Regions from separate parts of the Microbacterium sp. SCN 71-21 genome, predicted to be linked through region 2. Evidence: predicted binding sites of a transcription regulator. Region 2 holds the regulator's gene; each other region holds the start of a gene.

What was found. The regulator HspR, encoded in region 2, represses chaperone genes until heat shock. The targets are predictions, from matches to a motif close to AAGTTGAGTCNNNNNGACTCAACTT.
Region 1: the regulator HspR is predicted to act here: its motif matches at 1,744-1,768, upstream of ABT08_RS10910 (ATP-dependent Clp protease ATP-binding subunit).
Region 3: the regulator HspR is predicted to act here: its motif matches at 1,809-1,833, upstream of ABT08_RS11560 (Hsp20/alpha crystallin family protein).

Annotation. Positions count from the first base shown of each region.
Region 1 covers NZ_MEGA01000079.1:3,750-7,020, forward strand. The annotation lists gene ABT08_RS10900 (amidase) at 1-608, opposite strand, end outside; gene ABT08_RS10905 (agmatine deiminase family protein) at 605-1,633, opposite strand; gene ABT08_RS10910 (ATP-dependent Clp protease ATP-binding subunit) at 1,793-3,271, shown strand, end outside.
Region 2 covers NZ_MEGA01000106.1:810-4,080, reverse strand. The annotation lists gene ABT08_RS12375 (nucleotide exchange factor GrpE) at 1-177, shown strand, start outside; gene ABT08_RS12370 (DnaJ C-terminal domain-containing protein) at 187-1,176, shown strand; gene ABT08_RS12365 (heat shock protein transcriptional repressor HspR) at 1,173-1,619, shown strand; gene ABT08_RS12360 (serine hydrolase domain-containing protein) at 1,646-2,827, opposite strand; gene ABT08_RS12355 (zinc-binding metallopeptidase family protein) at 2,832-3,271, opposite strand, start outside.
Region 3 covers NZ_MEGA01000089.1:1,417-4,687, forward strand. The annotation lists gene ABT08_RS11550 (PucR family transcriptional regulator) at 1-778, opposite strand, end outside; gene ABT08_RS11555 (DUF1269 domain-containing protein) at 931-1,536, shown strand; gene ABT08_RS11560 (Hsp20/alpha crystallin family protein) at 1,884-2,324, shown strand; gene ABT08_RS11565 (ABC transporter permease) at 2,406-3,155, opposite strand; gene ABT08_RS11570 (DedA family protein) at 3,233-3,271, shown strand, end outside.

The DNA of each region.
Region 1 (3,271 bases), on a different contig from region 2:
CGCGAGGGTGTGTAGGCGCAGAGCGCGTTGTGGGAGGCCGGGCCGCGCCCGCTCGACCAGGTCTCCTCGCCGAGCCCGAACGCGGCGAAGCTCGCGGCGGTCGCCGTGCCGGAGCCGTTCGACGAGCCGGAGCCGAACGGCGCCGTCAGGTGGTCGGCGTCATACGGGCTCTCGGCCCGCCCGTAGACCCCGCGCTGCATGCCGCCGTTGGCCATCGGCGGCATGTTGGTGAGGCCGAGGCAGATCGCGCCCGCAGCCCGCAGCCGCTCGATCGTGAACGCGTCACGCTGGGCGACGAGGTCGGCGAACGCGGGGCTGCCTGCCGCCGCGGTGAGGCCGCGCACCAGGTAGCTGTCCTTCGCGGTGTACGGGATGCCCTCGAGCGGCCCGCGTCCCTCGCCGCGGGCGCGTCGGGCATCGGATGCCGCGGCCTCCGCCCGCGCATCGGGGTTCGCCACGATGACGGCGTTGAGTGCGGTGGGGGTGCCGGGGGCGTCGTAGGCGGCGATGCGCGCGAGGTAGGCGTCGACGAGCGCGACGCTCGTCGTGCGGCCGTCCTCGGGGGCCGACCGCAGCTCGGCGATCGACGCCTCGACGACGTCGATCATGCCGACGCGCCGAGGGAGGGCTGCTGCTGCGTGATGCAGTGGATGCCGCCGCCCCGATCGAAGATCGGACGCGACTCGACCGACACGACGCGGCGGCCCGGGTAGGCCTCGGCGAGGATCGCCCGCGCGTCGGCGTCCGCGCGCTCGTCGCCGAAGCCGCACGCGATCACGCCGCCGTTGACGACGAGGTGGTTGACGTAGCTCCAGTCGACGACGCCGTGCGCGTCGCGGAGCGTCGACGGGGCGGGAAGGCGCACGATCTCGAAGGGGCGGCCCGCGGCATCCGTCTCCTGCGACAGCAGGTCGACGAGGTCGCGGGTGACCGCGTGGTCGGGGTGCCCCGCATCCCGCTGGTCGTGCAGCAGCAGGCGGCCGGGCGAGGGGATCGTGGCGACGATGTCGACGTGGCCCTTCGTGCCGAAGCGGTCGTAGTCGCGGGTGAGGCCGCGGGGCAGCCACACCGTGCGGGTGGTGCCGAGGGTGCGCGCGAACTCCGCCTCGACGCGCTCGCGGGTCGCGAACGGGTTTCGCTCCGCGCCGAGCTGCACGGTGTCGGTCGCGAGCACGGTGCCCTCGCCGTCGACGTGGATGCCACCGCCCTCGTTCACGAGCAGCGACGGGATGCGCTCGGCGCCGACGAGGGCGGCGACGATGCCGGCGATCTCGTTCGAGAGCGCCGCGTTCGCCCAGTCGGGGGAGCCCCAGCCGTTGAACACCCAGTCGACGGCGCCGAGCGCGCCGGGTCGGTCGGCGTCGACGACGAAGGTGGGGCCGAAGTCGCGGATCCAGAACTCGTCGAGCGGGGCCTCGACGATCTCGACCGCGCCGCCCAGCAGGCGCCGCGCCCGCGCGGTCTCGGACGGGTCGACGACCATCGTGACCGGCTCGAACTCGGCGACGGCGAGTGCGACGTCGGTCCACGCGCGGTAGCCCTCCTCGCGCAGCGCGTCGGTGTCGCCCAGGGTGACGCCCTCGACCGGGAAGGCCATCCAGGTGCGGTCGTGCGGGGCGGTTTCGGAGGGCATGCGCCAGGCCATGGGCGTCCGTTCGTTCGCGTGGGGCGCGCGGGTGGATGCGCCTCTCGGGGCACGATACCTCCGGCCCACCCCGTAGCGCTCGACATCCGCGAGTGCTAAACTTGAGCGCGTAAGACTCAACTTTGAGCAGCGAACTTCAGGAGCATCATGAACGCCACACCGCAGCCGGGCCAGGAGGAGGCGCAGAGCGCCCTCGAGCAGTTCGGCATCAACCTCACCGAGCGCGCCCGCCAGGGCAAGCTCGACCCCGTCATCGGACGCGACAGCGAGATCCGCCGCGTCAGCCAGGTGCTCACCCGACGCACCAAGAACAACCCCGTCCTCATCGGCGAGCCCGGCGTCGGCAAGACCGCCGTCGTCGAAGGCCTCGCCCAGCGCATCGTCGCGGGCGACGTCGCCGAGTCGCTCAAGAACAAGGAGCTCGTCTCCCTCGACATCTCCGCCCTCGTCGCCGGCGCGATGTACCGCGGCCAGTTCGAGGAGCGCCTCAAGAGCGTGCTGAAGGAGATCACCGAGTCCGAGGGCCGCGTCATCACCTTCATCGACGAGCTGCATGTGCTGATGGGTGCCGGCGGCGGCGAAGGGTCGGTCGCGGCATCCAACATGCTCAAGCCCATGCTCGCCCGCGGTGAGCTGCGCCTCATCGGCGCCACCACCCTCGACGAGTACCGCGAGTTCATCGAGAAGGATGCCGCACTCGAGCGCCGCTTCCAGCAGGTCTACGTCGGCGAGCCGAGCGTCGAGGACACGATCGCGATCCTGCGCGGACTCAAGGAGCGCTACGAGGCCCACCACAAGGTGGCCATCGCCGACGGGGCGCTGGTGGCCGCGGCATCCCTCTCGAACCGCTACCTGCCCTCGCGCCAGCTGCCCGACAAGGCCATCGACCTGATCGACGAGGCCGCGTCGCGGTTGCGCATGGAGATCGACTCCGCTCCGCTCGAGATCGACGAGCTGCGCCGCCACGTCGACCGGCTCAAGCTCGAAGAGCTCGCCCTCAAGAAGGAGAAGGACGCGGCCTCGAAGGAGCGTCTCGAGAAGCTGCGCACCGACCTCGCCGCCGAGGAGTCCCGACTCACCGAGCTGCAGGCCCGGTGGGAGCGCGAGCGCGCCTCGCTCAACCGCGTCGGCGACCTCAAGACCCGCCTCGACGCCGCCCGCGTCGAGGCGGAGCGCGCCCAGCGCGAGGGCAACCTCGAGAAGGCGTCGCGGCTGCTGTACGCCGAGATCCCGGCGCTCGAGCGCGAGCTCGTCGCCGCCGAGCAGGCCGAGTCGACCGATGAGCGCATGGTCGGCGACCAGGTGACCGACGAGGACATCGCTGCCGTGATCGCCGCGTGGACGGGCATCCCGGTGGGGCGCCTGCTGCAGGGCGAGACCGAGAAGCTCGTGCACCTCGAGGCCGAGCTCGGCCGGCGGCTCATCGGCCAGAAGCCGGCCGTGCGCACGGTGTCCGACGCGGTGCGCCGCTCGCGCGCCGGCATCAGCGACCCGAACCGCCCGACCGGATCGTTCCTGTTCCTCGGGCCGACCGGTGTCGGCAAGACCGAGCTCGCGAAGGCGCTCGCCGAGTTCCTCTTCGACGACGAGCGCGCCATGGTGCGCATCGACATGTCGGAGTACGGC
Region 2 (3,271 bases):
GTCACCTACGGCGCGGCGGGCGAGGTGTTCGACCCGCAGCAGCACGAGGCGATCTTCCAGCAGCCGACCCCCGGCGCGACCGAGACGACGGTCCTCGAGGTCGTCGAGGTGGGTTACCGCCTCGGCTCGATCGAGCTGCGACCCGCCAAGGTCGTCGTCGCCGTTCCGGCGGAGTAGGAGGCACAGGTGGCGAGCCAGGACTGGTTCGACAAGGACTTCTACGCCGTGCTCGGCGTCTCGAAGGACGTGTCGGAGGCCGATCTCAAGAAGACGTACCGCAAGCTCGCGCGCCAGTACCACCCCGACTCGAACCAGGGCGATGCGAAGGCGGAGGCCAAGTTCAAGGAGGTCAGCGAGGCGTACGCCGTGCTGAGCGATCCGGAGCAGCGCGCCGAGTACGACCAGATCCGCGCGATGGGGTCGGGTGCTCGCTTCACCGCGGGCGGCGCCGGCGCCGGCGGCTTCGAGGACGTGTTCTCGATGTTCGGCCAGGGCCGCGGCGCCCCCCGGGGCGGTGCGGGCGGGTTCGACGACTTCTACAGCGTCTTCAACCAGCCCGGCGGCGGCTTCGGCACCGGGTCGTTCGGCCGTTCGTCGGGCGGGTTCCGCGGTTTCGGCGGTCCGACCCGAGGGGCGGATGTCACGGCCCGCACGACGCTCGACTTCGTCACCGCCGCGGCGGGCGACACCATCACCCTGCAGGGTGAGGACGGTGCGCCGTTCAAGGTGAAGATCCCCGCGGGCGTCGCCGACGGCCAGAAGATCCGGCTGCGCGGCCGCGGCCGCCCGTCGCCCGACGGCGGCGAGGCGGGTGACATCGTCGTGCAGGTCACCGTGCGGCCGCATCCGGTCTTCACCCGCGATGGGCTGAACCTGCGCCTCTCGGTGCCGGTGACGTTCACCGAGGCGGCGCTCGGCGCGACGATCGAGGTGCCGACGCTCGGTGGCGAGATCGTGAAGCTGCGGGTCGCGCCCGGCACCCCGTCGGGGCGCGTGCTGCGCGTCAAGGGCCGCGGCATCACGACCGCGAAGGGCACCGGCGACCTGCTCGCCGAGGTGCAGATCGCGGTTCCCGCGCACCTGGATGACGACGCCCGTGCGGCGCTCGAACGCTTCCGCGAGTTCGAGCCGAAGGAGAACCCGCGCGCAGATCTGGTGGCGAAGGCCCGGTCATGAGCGAGCAGATCGACGAGGATGCCCCGATCTTCGCGATCGCGACGGCTGCCGAACTGAGCGGCATGCACCCTCAGACGCTGCGCCAGTACGACCGGCTCGGCCTCGTCGTGCCCGACCGCACCAAGGGCGGGTCGCGGCGCTATTCGCTGCGTCACGTCGAGCAGCTGCGCGAGGTCGCGCGCCTGTCGGCCGACGGCATGAGCCTGCCGGCGATCGCGCGCATCGTGTCACTCGAGAACCGCGTGCGCGACCTCACGCTGCGGGTGCGCGACCTCGAACAGGCGCTGCGCGCCGAGCTCGACAAGCGCGCCCGGGTCTTCGCGGCCGGCTCCACCGGCTCGGTCGTCACGATCCGCCAGGGCACGCGCGTGCGCCGCGCGACCGACGTCGTGATCTGGCGCCCGCGCCGGGAGCTGCCCCACCGCGACGACGAACGGGACTGACCCTCGCACCCGCAGGGGTGCGATGCTCAGCCGAGTGCGGCGTAGGCGCGGGTGACGTAGTCGATCGAGCGATCGGAGCCGATGACGCTCGCCGCCATGCGGTTCATGACGTACGCGAAGGTCATGCGCCGGTCGAGGTCGCAGATGACGAGCGAGCCGCCCCATCCGCCCCAGAAGGCGATGCGGTGATCGCCCGGCAGCCACGGAGTCGACACCGGGTGCGGCAGCGCCCACCCGAGCCCGAACCGCAACGGCAGCCGCAGCACCAGATCGGTGCTGTCGGTGGGGTGCGCGAACACCGCGTCGACCACCGCCGGTGACAGCAGGCGGGTGCCCTCGACGAGGCCGCCCTGCGCGAGCATCTGGTTCATGCGCGCGAGCGCGCGGGCGTTGCCGGTTCCGCCGGACCCGCCGATGCCGGCGGCCCGCCACTCCCGCGTCCAGCTGTCCCGCGCCCCGAGGATCGGCCCGCTGTATGCCCGGGTCGCGATCGACCCCGGCTCGGGCCGTGACGCCGGGTCGCGCGGCACGCGCGGCGGCGGCACGACGAGGCTCACGCGGTTCTCCTCGCTCTCCGGCAGCCCCAGCCAGAAGTCCGCGCCGAGCGGGTCGGCGAGCTCCTCCGCGACGAACCGGCCGAGAGGGCGCCCGTCGATGCGCCGCACGACCTCACCGATCAGGTGGCCGAAGCACACGAGTGCGTAGCCGGACTGCGAGGTGCCCGGGGCGAACCAGGGTTCCTGGGCCGCGAGGCGGGCGGCCGCGGCATCCTGATCGAGGATGTCCGACACCGTCACCGGCTGCTCCCAGGCGGGCACACCGGCCGTGTGGTCGAGCAGTTGCCGCACCGTGATGTGCGCCTTGCCGGCCGCCGCGAACTCGGGCCAGTAGCGCGCCACCGGGGCGGCGAGGTCGAGCCGGCCGCGCTCGACGAGCTGCAGCGCCGCGAGGGCGGTGACGGTCTTCGAGTTCGACCAGGTGTTCGTGATCGTGTCGGCGCCCCACGGCACCGTGCCGGCGGGGTCGGACCAGCCGCCCCAGAGGTCGACGACCACCTCGTCGTCGACGATGACGCACAGCGAGCCGCCGAGCTCCTCGCCGGAAGCCAGGTTGCGGGCGAAGGCGTCCCGCACGCCGGCGAAGGATGCCGCCGCGAACCCGTCGATCTCGCCGGGAGGTGCTGCGGGGGTTCCGGCGGTGTCGCTCACCCGGTCAGTCTTCCACGCCTCCGGCGGCGACCCGGTGCTGCAGCTGGGCGATCAGGTCAAGCTTGTCGAGCACCGGCTCGGGGATGACGAACGGGTAGAGGTCGTGCTTGCCCATCGCGCGGTTCATCATGTTCAGTGCGGTGGCCAGCGGCATCCAGATGAGCCTCACGACCTCGCTGAACCGCGGTGCCGAGCGGATGTCGCCGACCGCTGCGAGCGCGTAGGCGCGGGCCGTCTCGACACTGTCGCAGATGTGGAGGAAGTGCGCCCACGTCTCAGCGAAGTCCTCGAAGGGGTGCATGGTGGCGTAGGCGGAGATGAACGAGGCCTCCCACCCGGCAGGCGCACCGTCGGCGTAGTGACGGTCGAGGGCCTCGCCGTAGTCGGCGCGCTCATCGCCGAACAGCTCGCGGGAGCGGGCGACGAGGTCGTCGTCCCGCAGGA
Region 3 (3,271 bases), on a different contig from region 2:
TGACCCAGAGCCAGACCTCGCCAGACCCTGTCGCGTGCCGCACCGAGCGCGTGGTGCCGACCGCGCGCTGCACGGCATCGGCGACCGCGTCCACCGCGCGCGGGGTCATCGTCGCTCCGGGCGGCGCGCCGATCGTGCTCGCCAGATGCCAGCTCTCGACCGGAACCCCCAGCACGGATGAGGCCACCTGGTCGTCGACCGCTTCTCCGGCGACGAGGGAGCGCACCATCGCCCGCCGGCGTGCGTGTTCCGACTGGAACGCACGGCGCCGCTCCGCATCGATTGCCGAGATGAACGCACCCACCCACCCGTCGACGGTCTGGGTCACGACGCGGGTGAGTGCGGGGACCTCGGCCGCCCCTCCGAGTTCGACCGCCCGAGAGACGAGGGCGTCGAGCCACGCATGCTGCATCATGCGCATCGTGTCGACGACTCGCCCCAGCGGAAGGTCGCGGGCGACGATGTCGTCGGCGAACGCGCGCTCTGCCAGGCGCTCGTCGGGGGTGGTCGGTTCCGATGCGAGGCACCGCTCGATCGCCTCGGCGAGCACGTGCTCGGCGAGGGCGCGCATGTGGGGCCACGGTGCGAGTGCGTCCGCATCGGGCCGCGCTCTCAGTACACCGAGCGTGTGGTCCACGGTCGCGACCACCCAGCGCACCGGCCCCTCGCCGAGTGCGGCATGCAGGCGTTCCAGCTCGTCGTCGGGCAGTGAGGCGGCCGTCGTGGGGGCGCCGTCGAGCGTGCACACGAACTCGCGCAGCCGACCCGGGGAGGACATGCGGTCAGCCTAGGCGCACCGTGCACTCTGCACAGAGAGTGCTGTGAAGAGTGGTCGAAGCGACCGATGAGCGGCGACGCGAACACCGCGATCGTGGTGGTCATGCGGGACAACCGCCCGCGAACATCCCCCGTGATCAGGAGGTCACCGTCATGCCCGAATCGAACATCATCGCCGTCACCTTCGACGACCGCTCGAACGCCTTCCAGGCGCTCAGCGAGCTGAAGGGCGCAGGCATGGAAGGCCGCGTCGACGTCGCCGCCGCGGCCGTCGTCACCCGCGACGCCGACGGGCGCATCTCGATGCCCGACGGCGTCGACAACAACGGCGCCGTGGGCACCTGGGGCGGCAGCCTCGTGGGACTCCTGATCGGCGTGATCGGCGGACCCATCGGCATTCTGCTCGGCTGGACGGGCGGGCTGCTCGTGGGCGGCGCCTTCGATCTGCGGCGCGTCGACCGCTCAGCGGGCGCGCTCGAGCAGATCAGCAGTGCCATCCCGATCGGCGGCACCGCCCTCGTCGCCGAGGTCGCCGAGTACGCCCGTGAGGTCGTCGACGGTGAGATGGCGAAGCTCGACGGCGTCGTCATCCGGCGCCCGCGCGAGGAGGTGCTCGACGAGATGGAGGCCGCCGAGGAGGCCTACCGTGAAGCCGAGAAGGAGGCGCGGCGTCACGCGCGTGAGCAGCGCAAGGCCGAGCGCAAGGCCGATGCGGCGGAGCGCACCGCGGCGCTGAAGGAGAAGCTCGGCGCCAGTTGATCCGCCATGCGAAGAGGGCTGCCGGTGCAGGAGCGCCGGCAGCCCTTCGCCGCGCGTTCGGCGGGCGGGCCGGGCGGAAGTAGGGTCTTCGGTCCGCCGATGGGCGTGGCATCCTTCGGCGAGCCGGCCTGCTCCGGGGGACTGTGCACAATGCGCAGTCGTGGGCTCCGGACCGCGATAGAGCGGTCCCTCCCCGGGATCTCCCCATTTCGCCGTCGGTGAACTCCGCCGCCTTCGCTGGCACTCTCACTGCCCGAGTGCTAATCTCGCACTAGTTGAGCCAATCAGACTCAACTTTCGCAGACCCGGGTGGATGCTGCATCCGCCCCGCTCACACAGGAGAACCCATGGCGACCTACGACCTGCTCCGCGACCTGGAGCGCTTCGCGACCACGACTCTCGACCAGACCCGCCGTGGTCCGCGCCAGATGCCGATGGACGTCTACCGCGACGGCGACCACTACGTGCTCACCGCCGACCTCCCGGGCGTCGACCCGGGTTCGATCGACGTCGACGTCGACGGACAGCTGCTCACCATCCGCGCCGAGCGCACCCTGCCCAGCGGCGAGGGCGTCAGCTGGATCACCCGCGAGCGGGAAGCCGGCGCCTACCTGCGCCAGCTGCAGCTCGGGCGTGGCATCGACACGGAGACCATCTCGGCGAGCTACCGCGACGGTGTGTTGAGCGTGACCCTGCCCGTCAGCGAGAAGGCGAAGCCGCGCAAGGTGGCCGTGGCCGGCGCCGCCGAGGCGGTCACCGTGACCGAGGGCGCGACTCCCGCCGCCTGACCCATCGACCGCGCCGACCCGCGCACAGACGGAGCGCCCCTGGCCCGAGTACGGGCCGGGGGCGTTCGCGCATTCCCGCAGCTAGCGCAGGTCGGCGGGTTTCACCCGCACCGGTCCCATCCAGAGCGCGACGAGCACGGATGTGACCGCCCCGGCCGCCATGATGGCCGCGAGCACGACGATCTGGAACCGGCCCGCCTCCAGCGGCGAGATCCCCCCGAAGATCGCGCCGACGAAGGCGCCCGGCAGCACGACGAGACCGGTCGTCTTGGTCTGGTCGATCGAGGGGATGAGGGCATCGCGCACGGCCTGCCGCGCCAGCGCCAGGGTCGACTGCCGGGGCCGCGCGCCGAGGGCGAGCCACCCCTCCACCTCGTCCCAGTGGTCGACGATTCCGCGGGTGAACATGCGGCCGGTGAGGGTCGCGATGCTCATGGCGTTGCCGATGACGATCGCGCCGATCGCCAGCGCGTAGCGTGCGGTCAGCTCGAGCGCACCGGTCGCGAACACGATCGTCGTCGCGAACACGACCCCCGACACGATGGATGTCGTCATCATCGCCGCGTGGCGCCGCGACCATCCGATGCGTCCGGTCGCCACCGACGCCGCGATCACGAACATCGCGACGAGGGTCAGTGCGATCAGCCTCGCGTCGGTGATGAGTCCGGTCAGCAGCACGCTGATCACCGCGAGCTGCACCGCGCCGCGCACGATCGCCAGCAGCGGCGACCACAGGCCCGGCACGCGGAAGGCGGCGAGCACGACCGTCGTGACGGCCGCGAGCACCCCGACACCGACGAGCGAGGGGAGCAGGTCGGTCGGCGGATTCACAGCGCGAGCGTAGCCCCGCGGCATCCTGACGCCCGAATCTCGGCGCATTCTTTGAATCGCACCGCCAGGATGGGCGCGTGAACATCATCGACAGTCTCGGAAGCCTCGGTCCCCTC